DNA from 3 places in the Streptomyces sp. NPDC101227 genome. Region 2 is predicted to be linked to each of the others. Evidence: predicted binding sites of a transcription regulator. Region 2 holds the regulator's gene; each other region holds the start of a gene.
The links. The regulator HrcA, encoded in region 2, represses chaperone genes, less so after heat shock. The targets are predictions, from matches to a motif close to TTNGCACTCNGNNNNNCNGAGTGCNAA.

Region 1 (5,782 bases), on a different contig from region 2:
GTCGGCCAGCGTACGGACGCCCAGCGCGGCGAGCCGGGCGGCGCGATGGGTGGCGACGGTGGCGCGGGTGGACTGCTCGACGCCGTTCGGGGTGAAGTACATCCGCCGGGCGTCCGCCCCGAACTTCGCCGCCGCGCGCTGCCGCAGCCGGGCCTGGCCGAGGGCGGCGGACACCAGTGGCGCGGGGTGGGTGCGGCGCAGCCGGGTCGCGGCGGCCAGGTCGTCGGCCGGATCGTGGTCCCGCAGTGCGGCCAGCAGCTCCTGTCCCTCGGGGGCGAGCAGCGCGGAGAAGGTGTCGAGGTCGGTCACCTGCCCCATTGTGGGCCAGTCGGCTGACCGCTTCGGCGTGGTGGGTTGTGTCGCCGTGGCGAGGGGGCCCGCCGCTGCCAAAATCCCAGTTATGCAGATTGTCAGACTTTTCCGATCCGTCCGTGTACGGGACGAGGGTACGGGCGCGGTCGCGGGGGCCGCCGCCAGGGCTCGGGGCCTGGCGGCCCTCTCCGTACTCGGGTTGCTGGCCGCCGGCTGCGGCGTGGTGCGCGGCGAGGACCTGCTCGACAACGAGCCGGGGGCCGGGCCGACCGTCGTCGCCCCGGATCCCCGCGCCCTGCTCTCCCAGGCCCGGATGCTGGAGCGGGCGCAGGCGCGCCAGGTGGCGGCGGCCAAGCGGTACGGGCTGGCCGGGGCGCCGCTCAGCCCGCCGCGGCCGCCGGCCTTCAAGCCGTTCCTGACGACCGAGCCGCGGCTCGCCCGGGGCAAGGGCACGGGACTGCCCGCGGTGATCGCCCGGGTACCGACCCGCGCCAAGGTCGTGTTCCTGACGGTCGACGACGCCGACGCGAAGGACCCGGACTTCGTCCGGATGATGCGCGAACTCGACGTCCCCTACAGCGCGTTCCCCATGGCGCACCAGCGCGTGCTGCCACCGCTTCCCGCGGCGGCGCAGCGCGACGCGATCTGCGACCAGCAGGACCTGCGCAAGCGCGCGAGCGGCCGGTGGCCGGCGCTCTTCAGGCCGCCGCTGGGCGCGTACACGCTGGAGACGCTGCGGATGGCGGCCGCCTGCGGCGTCAGGGTCGTGCCACTGTGGAACGAGGAGGCCTCCCCCGGCCGGATCGCCTACCGCGAGCGGGGGCACCGGCTGCAGCCCGGCGACATCGTCCTGGCCCGCACCGACCCCCACCGGGGCCGGCACGGGGCGTTGCCGGAGGCGGCCCGCGAGGTGCTGCGGACGGCCCGCGCACAGGGCTTTGCGATCGGGGCGCTGGAGGACTATGTGTGAGCGGGCCGGTTGCGGGACGGCTCTTACTGCGGGCGCGGCGGGGGGCCCACCGGCTCGCGGCGGCGCTGGGCGGTGTCGCTGATCCGCAGCAGCAGCCCGACCATCACCCAGTTCGCGACGAGTGACGAGCCGCCCTTGGCGAGGAACGGCAGCGCCTTGCCGGTGAGCGGGATCAGTCCGGTGACGCCGCCGGAAACGACGAAGACCTGGAGGATCAGCGCGCTGGAGAGCCCGACGGCCAGCAGCTTGCCGAACGGGTCGCGGGAGGAGAGCGCCACCCGCAGACCGCGCTGCCCCAGGAGGACGTACAGCAGGATCACGGCCGTCACCCCGGCCAGGCCCAGCTCCTCGCCGATGGTGGTCAGGATGAAGTCGCTGTTGCCGGCGAAGCCGACCAGTTCGGGATGGCCCTGCCCCAGCCCCGTACCGCCGATCCCGCCGCTGCCGAAGCTGAAGAGCGCCTCGGCGAGCTGGTTGGACATTCCCTCGGCCCGGCCCGCCTTGGTGTACGCCCGCATGGGGTCCAGCCAGGCGGTGACCCGGCCGTGGACATGCGGCTCCAGGGAGCCGACGACCGCCGCGCCGACGACGGCCATCAGCAGGCCGAACGCCACCCAGCTGGTGCGTTGGGTGGCCATGTAGAGCATGATCACAAAGACGCCGAAGAAGATCAGCGAGGTGCCGAGGTCCCGCTCGAAGACCAGCACCAGCAGGCTGATCGCCCAGATCGTGAAGATCGGCCCGAGCTGGCGCGCCACGGGCAGCTGCACTCCCAGGAAGCGCTGTCCGGTCAGCGCCAGCGCATCGCGCTTGACGGTCAGATAGCCCGCGAAGAACACCGCGATCATGACCTTGACGAATTCGCCGGGCTGAACGGACAGCGGCCCCAGCAGAATCCAGCGCTTGGCCCCGAACTGGTCGGCGCCGAAGAAGGCCGGCGCCATCAGCAGCACCAGCGCGCCCGCCATCGTCAGATAGATATAGCGCTGCAGCGTGCGGTGATCGCGCAGCGTCAGCAGCACGCCCATGCAGACCGCCACCCCGATCACCGTCCACAGCAGCTGGCCGTCCGCGGCCTGGCCCATCGACCGCAGCAGCGTGGGGCTGGCCTTGTAGGTGATGTCCAGCCGGTGCAGCAGCACCAGGCCGATGCCCGTCAGCAGCGTCGACAACGGCAGGATCAGCGGATCGGCGCGCGGCGCGAAGCGGCGTACCAGCAGATGCGGAACCAGCGCGACGGCAGCGAAGACGGCGGTGAAGACGATCAGGTCGCGGGAGACCGCGCCCTTCATCGTCAGCTCGGTGCAGACGTAGCCGAGGACGGTGATCCCGACGGTGAGGAGCAGCAGCCACGCCTCGGTCCGGCGGCGGTCGGGAGCCTGGGCGAGGGCGGCGAACGTCATCGTGCGTTCGACGTCGCTCTCCTGCCGCTGTCTCCTCCTCCGGGCCGTCCGGGGAGCGCTGGTCTGTCCGTGCACGCGGGTCCTCCGCCTTGGGGTCTGCCCTGGTCCTCAAGACCTGGGGGAAGGTTCGTACGCCGGAAGCCGGCTCGGCAGTCAGTTCGGTCGTTGGTTCGGGGGTCAGTTCGGTGGTCGGGAAAGGAGACGAGGAAGCCGGGAGTGCGGTTGCGGCCGATGCGAGAGGTGTGTCCGATTTTCGACGTCCGGCGGCCGCCGATGGGGCCGCGCGGACGACAGGCCGCGCCCCGATTGGCACTCCGCTTGACCGAGTGCTAACCGCGTCATAGTCTCGGCGTTGGCACTCTCCACCGGGGAGTGCCAAGTATGCGCGACGGGCAGGTCCGGCACCCGCGACGACGGATCCACCTGGTCGCCACCTCAGACAGTTAACCCCGTGAGATCTCCGAAGGGGGAGGTCGGATCGTGACGACCACCAGCTCCAAGGTTGCCATCAAGCCGCTCGAGGACCGCATTGTGGTCCAGCCGCTCGACGCCGAGCAGACCACGGCTTCGGGCCTGGTCATTCCGGACACTGCCAAGGAGAAGCCCCAGGAGGGCGCTGTCCTGGCCGTTGGCCCGGGCCGCTTCGAGAACGGCGAGCGCCTGCCGCTCGACGTCAAGGTCGGCGACGTCGTCCTCTACAGCAAGTACGGCGGCACCGAGGTGAAGTACAGCGGCGAGGAGTACCTCGTCCTCTCGGCTCGCGACGTGCTCGCGATCATCGAGAAGTAACTCACCCACGTTTTGCCTTGATCTGCGCCCCTGGTTCCCGCGTCTAAACAACCCGGGGCAGGGGCGCAGTTTCGTATGAGCGATATGAGCGACAGCGGTCACGGCGGCGAGGCCGACGATCGCAACGAGAGGACTTGAAGCAACTCATGGCGAAGATCCTGAAGTTCGACGAAGACGCCCGTCGCGCCCTTGAGCGCGGCGTCAACAAGCTTGCCGACACGGTGAAGGTGACGATCGGCCCCAAGGGCCGCAACGTCGTCATCGACAAGAAGTTCGGCGCCCCGACCATCACCAACGACGGTGTCACCATCGCGCGCGAGGTCGAGGTCGAGGACCCGTACGAGAACCTGGGCGCCCAGCTCGTCAAGGAGGTGGCGACCAAGACCAACGACATCGCGGGTGACGGCACCACCACCGCCACCGTGCTGGCCCAGGCGCTGGTCCGCGAGGGCCTGCGCAACGTCGCCGCGGGTGCCTCCCCGGCCGCCCTGAAGAAGGGCATCGACGCGGCGGTCAAGGCCGTCTCCGACGAGCTGCTGGCCACCGCCCGCCCGATCGACGACAAGTCCGACATCGCCGCCGTGGCCGGCCTGTCCGCGCAGGACAAGCAGGTCGGCGAGCTCATCGCCGAGGCGATGGACAAGGTCGGCAAGGACGGTGTGATCACCGTCGAGGAGTCCAACACCTTCGGTCTGGAGCTGGACTTCACCGAGGGCATGGCCTTCGACAAGGGCTACCTCTCGCCCTACATGGTCACCGACCAGGAGCGGATGGAGGCCGTCCTCGACGACCCGTACATCCTCATCCACCAGGGCAAGATCGGCTCGATCCAGGACCTGCTGCCGCTGCTGGAGAAGGTCATCCAGGCCGGCGCCTCCAAGCCGCTGCTGATCATCGCCGAGGACGTCGAGGGCGAGGCGCTCTCCACCCTGGTCGTCAACAAGATCCGTGGCACCTTCAACGCCGTCGCCGTCAAGGCCCCCGGCTTCGGTGACCGCCGCAAGGCGATGCTCGGCGACATGGCCACCCTCACCGGTGCCACCGTCATCGCCGAGGAGGTCGGCCTCAAGCTCGACCAGGCCGGTCTGGACGTGCTGGGCACCGCCCGCCGCGTGACCGTCACCAAGGACGACACCACCATCGTCGACGGCGGCGGCAACAGCGCCGACGTCGAGGGCCGCGTCGCCCAGATCAAGGCCGAGATCGAGTCCACCGACTCGGACTGGGACCGCGAGAAGCTCCAGGAGCGCCTCGCCAAGCTCGCCGGTGGCGTCTGCGTCATCCGCGTGGGTGCGGCCACCGAGGTCGAGCTCAAGGAGAAGAAGCACCGTCTGGAGGACGCCATCTCCGCGACCCGCGCCGCGGTCGAGGAGGGCATCGTCTCCGGTGGTGGCTCCGCTCTGGTCCACGCCGTCAAGGTGCTCGAGGGCAACCTCGGCAAGGAGGGCGACGAGGCCACCGGTGTCGCCGTCGTCCGCCGCGCCGCCGTCGAGCCGCTGCGCTGGATCGCCGAGAACGCGGGCCTCGAGGGCTACGTGATCACCGCCAAGGTTGCCGAGCAGGACAAGGGCAACGGCTTCAACGCGGCCACCGGCGAGTACGGCGACCTGGTCAAGGCCGGCGTCATCGACCCGGTCAAGGTCACCCGCTCCGCCCTGGAGAACGCCGCCTCCATCGCCTCGCTGCTGCTGACGACCGAGACCCTGGTCGTCGAGAAGCCGGCGGAGGAGGAGCCCGAGGCCGGTCACGGCCACGGCCACACCCACTGACACGTGCGCTGAGCGCGTGCAGTAATCCGGTACGGCTTCGAGGCCCGGTCCCCGCTGATGCGGGGGCCGGGCCTCGGCCTTGTCCGCCGCTCACGCCGAGCGGCCCAGCCCCTCCGGCCGTACGGGATCGTCGAAGGGCAGGCCGCGGGTGTAGCGCTCGAGTTCGTCCAGGGCCAGGTCGGCCATGCGGTGGAGTTCGCCGCCGAGGGAGCCGGCGATGTGCGGGGTCAGCAGGACGTTGGGGAGGTCGTACAACGGGGAGTCGGGGGGCGGGAGTTCGGGGTCGGTGACGTCGAGGACGGCGTTCAGGCGGCCGGTCCACAGCTCGGGGAGGAGGGCCGCTTCGTCGATGAGCGAGCCGCGGGCGGTGTTGATCAGGGTGGCGCCGTCGGGCATCAGGGCCAGTTCGCGGGCGCCGAGCAGATGGTGGGTGGCGGGCAGCTGGGGGGCGTGCACGGTGACGATGTCGCCGGCGGCGCAGAGGGTGTCGAGGGGGACGAGGGTGGCGCCCAGGCGGGCGGCCTCGGCGGGGTCGACGT
Region 2 (5,782 bases):
GAACATCACGCTGGATGCGCAGCTGGTCTGAGGCGGCGGTCCGCGGCGGCCGGTCCGATGCGACCGGCCCGACGCGGGCGGTCCGGCGTACGGCCGGATGAAGTGAACGGCGGTGCGCCGGTGCGGCCCTGACGGGCGGCCGGCGCACCGCTGCGTTGTCAGTGGGGTCTGCCACGATCTTTTGTACGAGCGGGTGTCCCCGTCACGCACCCGGCCGCCGCCGACGCGCTCACCGAGCTGATATCGACCGCGGGGGCGATGACCCGGGTGTGAGCGTCGTCCGGGGTCAGCTCCAGCGTCCGGTACGGCCCAGCAGCAGCGCCGTCGCGGCCGTACCGGCGGTGGAGGTGCGCAGGACGGTCCGGCCGAGGCGGTAGGGCTTGGCGCCGGCCTGGGCGAAGACGGCCAACTCTTCCGGGGAGACGCCACCTTCGGGGCCGACGACGAGCACGATCGAGCCCTCGTCGGGGAGTTCGGCGGTGGCCAGCGGAGCGCTGCCCTCCTCGTGGAGGACGGCGGCGAAGTCGGCGTCGGCGAGGAGGGCGGCGACCTCCTTGGTGGACAGCGGGTCGGCGACCTCCGGAAAGGTCAGGCGGCGCGACTGCTTGCCCGCCTCGCGGGCCGTGGCGCGCCACTTGGCCAGGGATTTGGCGGCCCGCTCGCCCTTCCACTGGGTGACGCAGCGCGCCGCCGGCCAGGGGACGATGGCGTCGACGCCGGTCTCGGTCATCGTTTCGACGGCCAGTTCGCCGCGGTCGCCCTTGGGCAGCGCCTGGACGACGGTGAGGGTGGGTGTCGGCCGGGCCTCGGTGTGGACGTCGCCGATCTCGACGGTGAGGCGGTCCTTGCCCTCGACGGCGGCGACCGCGCCGGAGGCGCCCGTTCCGTGACCGTCCGTCAGCACGATCTCCTCGCCCACCCGCAGCCGCCGCACCGACACCGCGTGCCGGCCCTCCGGCCCGTCCAGGGTCAGCGTCCCGCCGGCCCGTACGTCCGCGAGCGAATCGACGAGAAAGACGGGGGCGGTCATGACGCGGTACCGGCGCCCGCGCCGTCGCCGGGGCGGCTCAACGCGGCGCGTGCCAGGTCCAGTTCGGCCGACAGCACCTCGACCAGCTGCCCGGCCGGCAGTTCGCGGGCCATCCGGTGGCCCTGCCCGGCCCACAGCGCCATGCCCTGCGCATCGCCCGCCTTGGCCGCGGCCTTGCGCAGCCCGGACGTGAGGTGGTGGACGGCGGGGTAGGCGGCCGGGGCGTACGGGCCGTGCTCGCGAAGGAAACGGTTCACCAGCCCGCGGGCCGGGCGCCCGGAGAACGCCCGGGTCAGCTCGGTACGGGTGAACAGCGGGTTGGTCAGCGCCTGCTTGTGCAGGGGGTTGGCACCCGATTCGGGCGTCGCGAGGAAGGCCGTGCCGAGCTGCGCCATCGCGGCACCGGCGGCCAGTGCGGCGGCGATCTGCGAGCCGCGCATCAGGCCGCCCGCGGCGATGATCGGGATCTGCACCGCCTCGTAGACCTGGGCGACGAGCGAGAGCAGCCCGATGCCCGCGCCGGTGCCGTCGGACTGCGGGTCGTCGCGGTGGGTGCTCTGGTGACCGCCCGCCTCGATGCCCTGGACACAGACCGCATCCGCGCCCGACCACTGCGCGGCCTGCGCCTCGGCCGCGGTGGTGACCGTCACGACGGTGTACGTACCGACCTTGGCGAAGGCGTCGAGCACCGCGCGGGAGGGGCAGCCGAAGGCGAACGAGACCACCGGCACCGGGTCCTCACGCAGGATCGCCAGCTTGGCCTCGTAGCCGTCGTCGGAGCCGCCGTACGGGTCGAGTTCGGCGATCGGGCTCTCGTACCAGGCCGCTTCGCCCGCGAGCTGCTCGCGGTAGACCTCGACCGGGGTGGTGTCGGCGAGGCTGGGCTGCGGCATGAACAGGTTGACGCCGAAGGGCCGGCCGGTCAGCCCGCGCAGCTGTTTGATCTCCTGATACATGCCGTCGGCGGTTTTGTACCCGGCGGCGAGGAAGCCGAGACCGCCGGCTTCACTGACGGCGGCGGCGAGCTCCGGGCGAGCGGCGCCGCCCGCCATGGGGGCCTGCACGATCGGGTAGCGGCAGAGATCGGTCAGCGGGGTGGGCATAACCACATCGTGTCACGCCCACCGCCACACTCCGAACCAGGGCCGGACCAAGATCCAGGCTCCGCCTGCGCCCCAGCCCCCAACGGCCTACCGCCCGTTGAACGCATCCTTCAACCGCGAGAACAACCCCTGCTGCCCCGGCTGACCGCGCCTGCCCGGGGACAACCCCCGGACCCCCGGCCGACTCACCTACCGCCCGTTGAACGCATCCTTCAACCGCGAGAACAACCCCTGCTGCCCCGGCTGGAACTGCCCCGTCGGGCGTTCCTCGCCGCGGAGCTTGGCCAGCCGGCGCACCAGCTCCTCCTGCTCGGGGTCGAGCTTGGTGGGCGTCTGCACCTCGACATGGACGATCAGGTCGCCGCGGCCGCCGCCGCGCAGATGTGTCACACCGCGCTGGTGCAGCGGGATCGACTGGCCGGACTGGGTGCCGGGCCGGACGTCGATCTCCTCCACCCCGTCGAGCGTCTCCAGCGGGCATTTGGTGCCCAGTGCCGCCGCCGTCATGGGGATGGTGACCGTGCAGTGCAGATCGTCGCCGCGCCGCTGGAAGACCGGGTGCGCCAGCTCGTGGATCTCGACGTAGAGGTCACCTGCCGGGCCGCCGCCGGGGCCGACCTCGCCCTCGCCCGCAAGCTGGATCCGCGTCCCGTTGTCGACACCGGCGGGGATCTTCACCGTCAGCGTGCGGCGGGAGCGGATCCGGCCGTCGCCGGCGCACTCGGGGCACGGCGTCGGCACGACCGTACCGAAGCCCTGGCACTGCGGGCACGGCCGCGATGTCATGACCTGGCCGAGGAAGGACCGGGTGACCTGCGAGACCTCGCCGCGGCCGCGGCACATGTCACAGGTCTGCGCGGAGGTGCCGGGCGCCGCGCCCTCGCCGGTGCACGTCGTGCAGACGATGGCGGTGTCGACCTGGAGGTCCTTGGTCGTGCCGAAGGCCGCTTCGTTCAGCTCGATGTCGAGCCGGATCATGGCGTCCTGGCCGCGGCGGGTGCGCGAGCGCGGGCCCCGCTGCGAGGCCGTGCCGAAGAAGGCGTCCATGATGTCGGAGAAGTTGCCGAAGCCGGCGCCGAAGCCGCCCGCGCCACCGCCGCCGCCCGACTGCGAGAGCGGGTCGCCGCCGAGGTCGTAGACCTGCTTCTTCTGCGGGTCCGACAAGACCTCGTAAGCGGCGTTGATCTCCTTGAACCGCTCCTGGGTCTTCGGGTCCGGGTTCACGTCCGGGTGCAGCTCACGCGCCAGCCGACGGAAGGCCTTCTTGATCTGGTCCTGCGAGGCATCGCGACTGACGCCGAGAACCGAGTAGTAATCCGTGGCCACTTTTACGACTCCGCGAGGATTTGTCCGACGTAACGTGCCACTGCGCGTACCGCTCCCATCGTTCCGGGGTAGTCCATGCGGGTCGGTCCGACCACGCCGAGTTTGGCGACTGCCTCGTCGCCCGAACCGTAACCGACCGCGACGACCGATGTGGACGTCAGGCCTTCGTGGGCATTCTCATGCCCGATACGTACGGTCATGCCCGAGTCCTTGGCCTCCCCCAGCAGCTTGAGCAGCACCACATGCTCCTCAAGGGCCTCCAGCACCGGGCGGATGGTCAGGGGAAAATCGTGCCCGAAGCGCGTGAGATTGGCCGTTCCGCCGATCATCAGCCGCTCTTCGGTCTCCTCCACCAGAGTTTCCAGCAACACCGACAGCACTGTCGAGACCGTGCCGCGGTCGTCCTGCTCGAAGGACTCCGGGAGATCCTGCACCAACTGCGGCACATCCGCGAACCGGCGCCCCACCACCCGGCTGTTGAGCCGCGCCCGCAGATCCGCGAGCGAGGTCTCGCCGAACGGCGCCTGGCAGTCGATCAGCCGCTGCTCGACCCGTCCGGTGTCCGTGATCAGTACGAGCATCAGCCGGGCCGGGGCCAGCGCCAGCAGCTCGACATGCCGGACCGTGGACCGGGTCAGGGACGGGTACTGCACGACGGCCACCTGGCGGGTCAGCTGCGCCAGCAGCCGGACCGTGCGGCCGACGACGTCATCGAGGTCGACGGCGCCGTCGAGGAAGTTCTGGATGGCCCGCCGCTCCGGGGAGGACAGCGGCTTGACGCCCGCCAGCTTGTCGACGAAGAGGCGGTAGCCCTTGTCGGTGGGGATCCGGCCGGCGCTGGTGTGCGGCTGGGCGATGAAGCCCTCGTCCTCCAGGGCCGCCATGTCGTTGCGGACCGTGGCCGGGGAGACGCCCAGCTGATGGCGCTCGGTGAGCGCCTTGGAGCCGACCGGCTCCTCCGTCCCGACATAGTCCTGGACGATGGCGCGCAGCACTTCGAGCCTGCGTTCACTGAGCATCCTGCGCACCTCCAGTCCAGCCGTGTTGCCGTCTCGTCACTCCTGGCACTCGCACGGGCCGAGTGCCAGACCCGGAAGCCAGTGTACGGCCGGGTAGCACAGCTGCGGCAAGAGCGACCGCAACGATCGACTGCCAATGCGCCGCCCGATGACCGTGATCGGCCGTTGTGGCCGGTCTCTGACGCGTTCCGTCAGGCAACGCTATCGCGATGGAGCTAGCGTCTCGGTATGCGCACTGCTTGGGAAGAGGCCGGGTGGGAACCGCTCGGTGAAGGCGTCGCCCGGCGCCGGATGCCGGGCTGGGACGAGACGATCGGCGTGATCGCCGGATCTGCCGGGGTGATGATCGTCGACACCGGCGCATCCATCCGCGACGGCGCCGATCTACGCCGCGCGATCCGCGGCGTGCTGGGCCGGGAAGTGACGCATATCGCGCTCACCCACCCGCATTTCGATCACGTCCTGGGCACCGCCGCCTTCGCTGGCGTCGAGGTGTTCGGCGCGGCCGGGCTGAGCGATCTGCTCCGGCGCGACCGGGACGAGCTGCGGCGGGACGCGGTACGGCACGGCCTGGACCCGGAAGCCGCCGCGGAGGCCGCGGATCTGCTGGTCCGCCCGCACCATCACGTCCACGGCGAACTGACCGTCGACCTCGGCGACCGGCAGGTGCTGCTCGCCAATGTCGGCCCCGGCCACACCGCCCACGACCTGGCCGTTCTCGTACCGGGCCGGGGCGGCGCCCCCGAGATCGTCTTCTGCGGCGACCTGGTCGAGGAGTCCGGGGAGCCGAACGCCGGCCTGGACTCGCTGCCCCAGCAGTGGCCGGCGGCCCTGGACCGGCTGCTGGCCCTGGGCGGCGAGGACGCCCGGTACGTACCGGGGCACGGGGCGGTCGTGGACGCCCGCTTCGTGCGCGCCCAGCGGGAGGCCCTGGCCATCCGCTTCGGCGTGCCGCCGGCCTCCTGAGAGAACCTCCCGCCCGCCCCTCACGAGAACAGGACCCTGACGCCTCCATGCGCAGCAAGCAGTACGGACCGGACCTCACCCCGCCCTGGAAGAAGCAGCGCCCCGCCCCCGAGGTACCGGCCGAGCCCGACCTCGTCGTCGAGGAGGTCACCACCGGCTTCTGCGGCGCCGTGATCCGCTGCGAGAAGACCGCCGAGGGCCCGGTCGTCACCCTTGAGGACCGCTTCGGCAAGCACCGGGTCTTCCCGATGACGCCGCGCGGCTTCCTGCTGGAGGGCCGTGTCGTCACCCTCGTACGGCCCCAGGGCCGCCCGGCGCCGGCCGGTCCGGCCCGTACC
Region 3 (5,782 bases), on a different contig from region 2:
ACCACCCCCTCCCCCAAGGACTCCGGCGAGCTCCGTCCAGGGGGGACCCCCATCGCTCTGGGCCCGGCCGTCGCGCTCTCCTGCCGCGAGTGCGGGCAGCGCTTCGATCTCGGTCCCATCTTCGCCTGCCAGGAATGTTTCGGGCCGCTCGAAGTGGCGTACGACCTGCCGAGCGGCGATCCTGAGGGCCTGAAGAAGCGGATCGAGGCCGGACCGAACAACATCTGGCGCTACGCCCCGCTGCTGCCCGTCCCCGCCGACGTGGCCGACAAGCCGAACCTCAACCCCGGCTTCACCAAGCTCGTCAAGGCCGACCGCCTCGCCGCCGAGCTGGGCGTCACGGGCGGCCTGTACGTCAAGGACGACTCCGGCAACCCGACGCACTCCTTCAAGGACCGTGTCGTCGCGATCGCCGTCGAGGCCGCCCGCGCCTTCGGTTTCACCACCCTCTCCTGCTCCTCCACCGGCAACCTCGCGGGTGCGGTCGGCGCCGCCGCCCGTCGCGCCGGTTTCAAGTCCTGCGTGTTCATCCCGCACGACCTGGAGGCCGGCAAGGTCGTCATGGCCGCGGTCTACGGCGGCGACCTGGTCGGCATCGAGGGCAATTACGACGACGTCAACCGCTTCTGCTCGGAGCTCATCGGGGACCCGCTCGGCGAGGGCTGGGGCTTTGTGAACGTCAACCTCCGCCCGTACTACGGCGAGGGTTCCAAGACCCTGGCGTACGAGATCTGCGAGCAGCTGGGCTGGGAGCTCCCGGACCAGATCGTCATCCCGATCGCCTCCGGCTCCCAGCTCACGAAGATCGACAAGGGGCTCAAGGAGCTGATCGCCCTCGGCCTGGTCGAGGACAAGCCGTACAAGATCTTCGGCGCCCAGGCCGAGGGCTGCTCGCCGGTGTCGGCGGCCTTCAAGGCCGGGCACGACGTCGTACGCCCCCAGAAGCCGAACACCATCGCCAAGTCGCTGGCCATCGGCAACCCGGCCGACGGGCCGTATGTGCTCGACATCGCGCGCCGTACGGGCGGCGCGGTGGAGGATGTCAACGACGAGCAGGTCGTGGACGCGATCAGGCTGCTGGCGCAGACGGAAGGGATCTTCGCGGAGACCGCGGGCGGCGTGACCGTCGGCGTCACCAAGAAGCTGATCGAGGACGGTCTGCTCGACCCGGCCCTGACCACCGTCATCCTCAACACCGGTGACGGCCTCAAGACGCTTGACGCCGTCGCCGCCGGGCCCACGGCCACCATCCGGCCGAGCCTGGACGCGTTCCGCGCGGCCGGCCTGTCCGGCTGAGCCCCGGCCCCTCACCCCTGAACTCGTACCCCGCAGTCGCTGGAAGGCAGAACCCATGAGCGTCAAGGTCCGCATCCCCACCATCCTCCGCACGTACACCGGCGGCGAGGCCGAGGTCGTCGCGGAGGGCGCGACCCTCTCCGAGGTGATCGCCGACCTGGAGAAGAACCACACCGGCATCGCGGCCCGAGTGCTGGACGACGCGGGCAAGCTGCGCCGGTTCGTGAACGTCTACGTCAACGACGACGACGTCCGCTTCGAGCAGGGCCTGGAGACGCCGACGCCGGACGGCGCGGGCGTCTCCATCATTCCGGCGGTGGCCGGAGGCTGCTGACCCCGTTCGCGCCGGGAACTGATTTGCGCCATCTCTCGGCCTGAGTGGCGAGAATTGCCCCATCCGCCTAAAAGCGGATGGGGCAATTCCATGTCGCGAAAGGCGATAGCATGGGGGCGATCTTCTTCGTGCGGGCCCTCGTACAACCCGCGTACGACCCTCGTACAACTCCGCGCGCGTGCCCAACGCATATGTGATCGCGATGAGTTGTGCCCGAAGTGTGTGCAGCATTTGTCGGATACGTGAGCTATGCCCGGCCCGACTTGCCCCGGCGTAACGCGACTTCACCGCATAATTACCGATTCTTCGGCGCCGGAATTCTCGTCCGATTGACCTGTTGCGCTGGGCATTGGTGCGGATACATTCAGCGGCGGTCGACGCGTTCCGGCGCACACCCCACGGGCCTTTCGTGGGGTGAGGTCTGACCCGGGTCCGCGGAGTGCGGTCCTGCGCAAGGGCCAGTAATAGGGGAGTTAGGCATGGCTCAGGGCACCGTCAAGTGGTTCAACGCGGAGAAGGGGTACGGCTTCATCGCGGTCGACGGTGGTGCGGATGTATTCGTCCACTACAGCGCGATTCAGATGGACGGCTACCGCACCCTTGAGGAGGGTCAGCGGGTCGAGTTCGAGATCTCGCAGGGCCAGAAGGGGCCGCAGGCGGACATGGTCCGGGTGAGCGCCTGAGGCGCCGGCCGACTGCAGCATCGGGAAGGCCCGCACCCCTGAGGGGGTGCGGGCCTTCTTGCGCGCGGGGTGAGACTCCCTCCGGGCGGTGAGACTCCCCCCAGACCCGCTTGCGCCCGCCCGTCGCCCGACCACCGCCCCTGTATGAGACTCCTCCGGAGTCGCTTGCACTCTGGGGTGCCGAGTGCTAATCATTGGCGTTAGCACTCTCCGGGTGAGAGTGATAACCAAGGATCGGGTCGGTGAGGTCCGCGGGCCGGGTGGGGCAAGGAACCACACGGCAAGCAGACCGTCCGTCGCGGGCGCCAGCGCGGTCCGGAGCAATCCACCCCGATGTCCGGGAGGACCACTTCACATGGCCAAGATCATCGCGTTCGACGAGGAGGCACGGCGCGGTCTCGAGCGCGGGATGAACCAGCTCGCCGACGCCGTCAAGGTCACCCTCGGCCCCAAGGGCCGCAACGTCGTCCTCGAGAAGAAGTGGGGCGCCCCCACGATCACCAACGATGGTGTTTCCATCGCCAAGGAGATCGAGCTCGAGGACCCGTACGAGAAGATCGGCGCCGAGCTGGTCAAGGAGGTCGCGAAGAAGACGGACGACGTCGCCGGTGACGGCACGACGACCGCGACCGTCCTGGCCCAGGCCCTGGTCCGCGAGGGCCTGCGCAACGTCGCGGCCGGCGCCAACCCGATGGCCCTCAAGCGCGGCATCGAGAAGGCCGTCGAGGCCGTCTCCGCCGCCCTTCTCGAGCAGGCCAAGGACGTGGAGACCAAGGAGCAGATCGCTTCGACCGCCTCCATCTCCGCCGCCGACACCCAGATCGGCGAGCTCATCGCCGAGGCGATGGACAAGGTCGGCAAGGAAGGCGTCATCACCGTCGAGGAGTCCCAGACCTTCGGTCTGGAGCTGGAGCTCACCGAGGGTATGCGCTTCGACAAGGGCTACATCTCGGCGTACTTCGCGACCGACATGGAGCGCATGGAGGCGGCGCTGGATGACCCGTACATCCTGATCGTCAACTCCAAGATCGGCAACGTGAAGGACCTCCTTCCGCTGCTCGAGAAGGTCATGCAGTCCGGCAAGCCGCTGCTGATCATCGCCGAGGACGTCGAGGGCGAGGCCCTGTCGACCCTGGTCGTCAACAAGATCCGTGGCACCTTCAAGTCCGTCGCCGTCAAGGCCCCGGGCTTCGGTGACCGCCGCAAGGCCATGCTCGGCGACATCGCCATCCTCACCGGTGGCACCGTCATCTCCGAGGAGGTCGGCCTCAAGCTGGAGAACGCCGGTCTCGACCTGCTGGGCCGCGCCCGCAAGGTCGTCATCACCAAGGACGAGACCACCATCGTCGACGGTGCCGGCGACAGCGACCAGGTCCAGGGCCGCGTCAACCAGATCCGCGCCGAGATCGAGAACTCGGACAGCGACTACGACCGCGAGAAGCTGCAGGAGCGCCTGGCGAAGCTCGCCGGCGGTGTTGCGGTCATCAAGGCCGGTGCCGCCACCGAGGTTGAGCTCAAGGAGCGCAAGCACCGCATCGAGGACGCCGTTCGCAACGCGAAGGCGGCCGTCGAAGAGGGCATCGTCGCCGGCGGTGGCGTGGCCCTCCTCCAGGCCTCCGCGGTGTTCGAGAAGCTGGAGCTCGACGGTGACGAGGCGACCGGCGCCAACGCCGTGAAGCTCGCCCTGGAGGCCCCGCTCAAGCAGATCGCCGTCAACGGTGGTCTCGAGGGTGGCGTCGTCGTGGAGAAGGTGCGCAACCTGGCCGTCGGCCACGGTCTGAACGCCGCCACCGGCGAGTACGTCGACATGATCGCCGAGGGCATCCTCGACCCGGCGAAGGTGACCCGCTCTGCCCTGCAGAACGCCGCCTCCATCGCCGCGCTGTTCCTCACCACCGAGGCCGTCATCGCCGACAAGCCGGAGAAGGCCGCCGCGGCCGCTCCGGGCGGCATGCCGGGCGGTGACATGGACTTCTGATCCGTCACGGATCAGACTGCCGGTCCTCCCGGGCCGCACGTCCAGAAGTTCGCCGGGGCGGTACCCCTCCGAGAGGAGGGGTACCGCCCCGGCGGCGTTGGCGGGCGCGCTCGCGCGCTCAGGACACCAGGGGCTGCTCTTCCAATTCGGTCAGCTTCACGGTGCACAGGCCGCCGCGTTCGGTCGTGACGTCCGCCACCTTGAGTTGTGTGCCCGGCAGGAGGATGAATTCCTCCTCGTCGGTGAACGCGGAGAAACTGCGGATGCCCACGGCCCGGACGGGTGCCACCTCGAAGAGCGTCCGCTTGCCGCGGCCGCCGAGGAACGCCCGGGCCACGCCGAGCTTGGAGGTGCACGAGGACACGCCCCACCAGGTCACGGTCCGCCCGAGTGGGTACTGCGCGCGCAGGTCCAGCGATACCCCGCGCCACAACGGCTCCGTGCGGGCGGGAAGCCCCGACACCGCCGAGAACAGCAGCCGCAGGTACGGGAGGTAGGGGACGACCTTGGCCCGGTCCGGGGTGCGCAGGATGGCGTTGATCTCCCGGTAGAACGCGGACTCGCAGGTATAGAGGTAGAGGGCGGCGATCGCGTCGGCGGACAGGCCGGCGGCCGCTTCGTCCGCCCGCCGCTTGCCGAATTCGTGCGACAGCAAGACGTGCCGGTCGAGACCGGACAGTTGCCGGGCGACCGGGGCGACGGCGTCGCTGAAATCCATGAGCGGGGTGTCGAACACACCGGTGATCGCGGGGAGGACGAGCCCCTCGTCCTTAACGCTCGCGAGCCGCTCGAGATACAGCTGGTGCAGTTCCATGGTGGACGCGATGAATGCGCCCATACGATCGGCGATATCGCCGTTCTTCCCGCCGTCCTCCGCCGCGAGCTCGTTCCAGCCCTTGCTCGGCAGCCAGTCGATCGCCTCGGAGCCCAGCGACGCGAGGGCCTCGTTGACCATTTCGAAATGGTCGCCTTCGCAGAAGATATCGCCCTGCGCCGCCGGATTGCAGTGGTCGATATGGCGGACTTCGACCTCGGGGTACTTCTCCTGGAGTTGGAGGACGACCTTTTTCAGATTGCGTGCGTGCGCCCCCCACCACGCGAAGACCACACCGCGGTCCTCCTCGTCGGCGTTCTGCTTGGCCTTGAATATCTCCTCGACGATCCGCTCGGCGACCGGACGCCAGAATGCGGGGTGCCGGTCGGCACCCCGCACCCCGTCGCTGCTGGCGGTGAGTGCCGCGTTCAGCAGCAGCACACCCTGCGTGAGCATCGCCTGGAACCATTCCGGCGGCTGTACGGTGTCCTGCTTCTTCAGCAGCGCACGAATATCGGCGATCGGCGTCTTCTTGGGAATGCCGTACTTCCACATCGCCGCCGCCTTGATGATGCAGCGGATGCTGACGACCCTGCCGAACTGGCTGTCTTTCCAGTCGTGGAAGGTGTTGTCGAACATGGCGATGCCGGTCGCGCTTTCCGGCCGCGGATACGGAT

Region 1: a site for HrcA is predicted at 2,992-3,018, ahead of groES (co-chaperone GroES). Genes of this name have one in related genera too.
Region 3: a site for HrcA is predicted at 2,478-2,504, ahead of groL (chaperonin GroEL). Genes of this name have one in related genera too.

What each region holds. Positions count from the first base shown of each region.
Region 1 is NZ_JBIWOD010000004.1:367,003-372,784, reverse strand. Features, by position in the region: gene ACIRPT_RS11240 (methyltransferase domain-containing protein) at 1-318, opposite strand, end outside; gene ACIRPT_RS11235 (polysaccharide deacetylase family protein) at 401-1,282, shown strand; gene ACIRPT_RS11230 (FtsW/RodA/SpoVE family cell cycle protein) at 1,306-2,685, opposite strand; gene groES (co-chaperone GroES) at 3,166-3,474, shown strand; gene groL (chaperonin GroEL) at 3,621-5,243, shown strand; gene ACIRPT_RS11215 (hydroxyacid dehydrogenase) at 5,334-5,782, opposite strand, start outside.
Region 2 is NZ_JBIWOD010000003.1:312,811-318,592, reverse strand. Features, by position in the region: gene ACIRPT_RS08205 (OsmC family peroxiredoxin) at 1-31, shown strand, start outside; gene ACIRPT_RS08200 (16S rRNA (uracil(1498)-N(3))-methyltransferase) at 287-1,030, opposite strand; gene ACIRPT_RS08195 (nitronate monooxygenase) at 1,027-2,133, opposite strand; gene dnaJ (molecular chaperone DnaJ) at 2,323-3,459, opposite strand; gene hrcA (heat-inducible transcriptional repressor HrcA) at 3,462-4,478, opposite strand; gene ACIRPT_RS08180 (MBL fold metallo-hydrolase) at 4,707-5,444, shown strand; gene ACIRPT_RS08175 (DUF3097 domain-containing protein) at 5,492-5,782, shown strand, end outside.
Region 3 is NZ_JBIWOD010000006.1:115,824-121,605, forward strand. Features, by position in the region: gene thrC (threonine synthase) at 1-1,296, shown strand, start outside; gene ACIRPT_RS15625 (MoaD/ThiS family protein) at 1,352-1,630, shown strand; gene ACIRPT_RS15630 (cold-shock protein) at 2,110-2,313, shown strand; gene groL (chaperonin GroEL) at 2,669-4,291, shown strand; gene ACIRPT_RS15640 (ADP-ribosyltransferase domain-containing protein) at 4,410-5,782, opposite strand, start outside.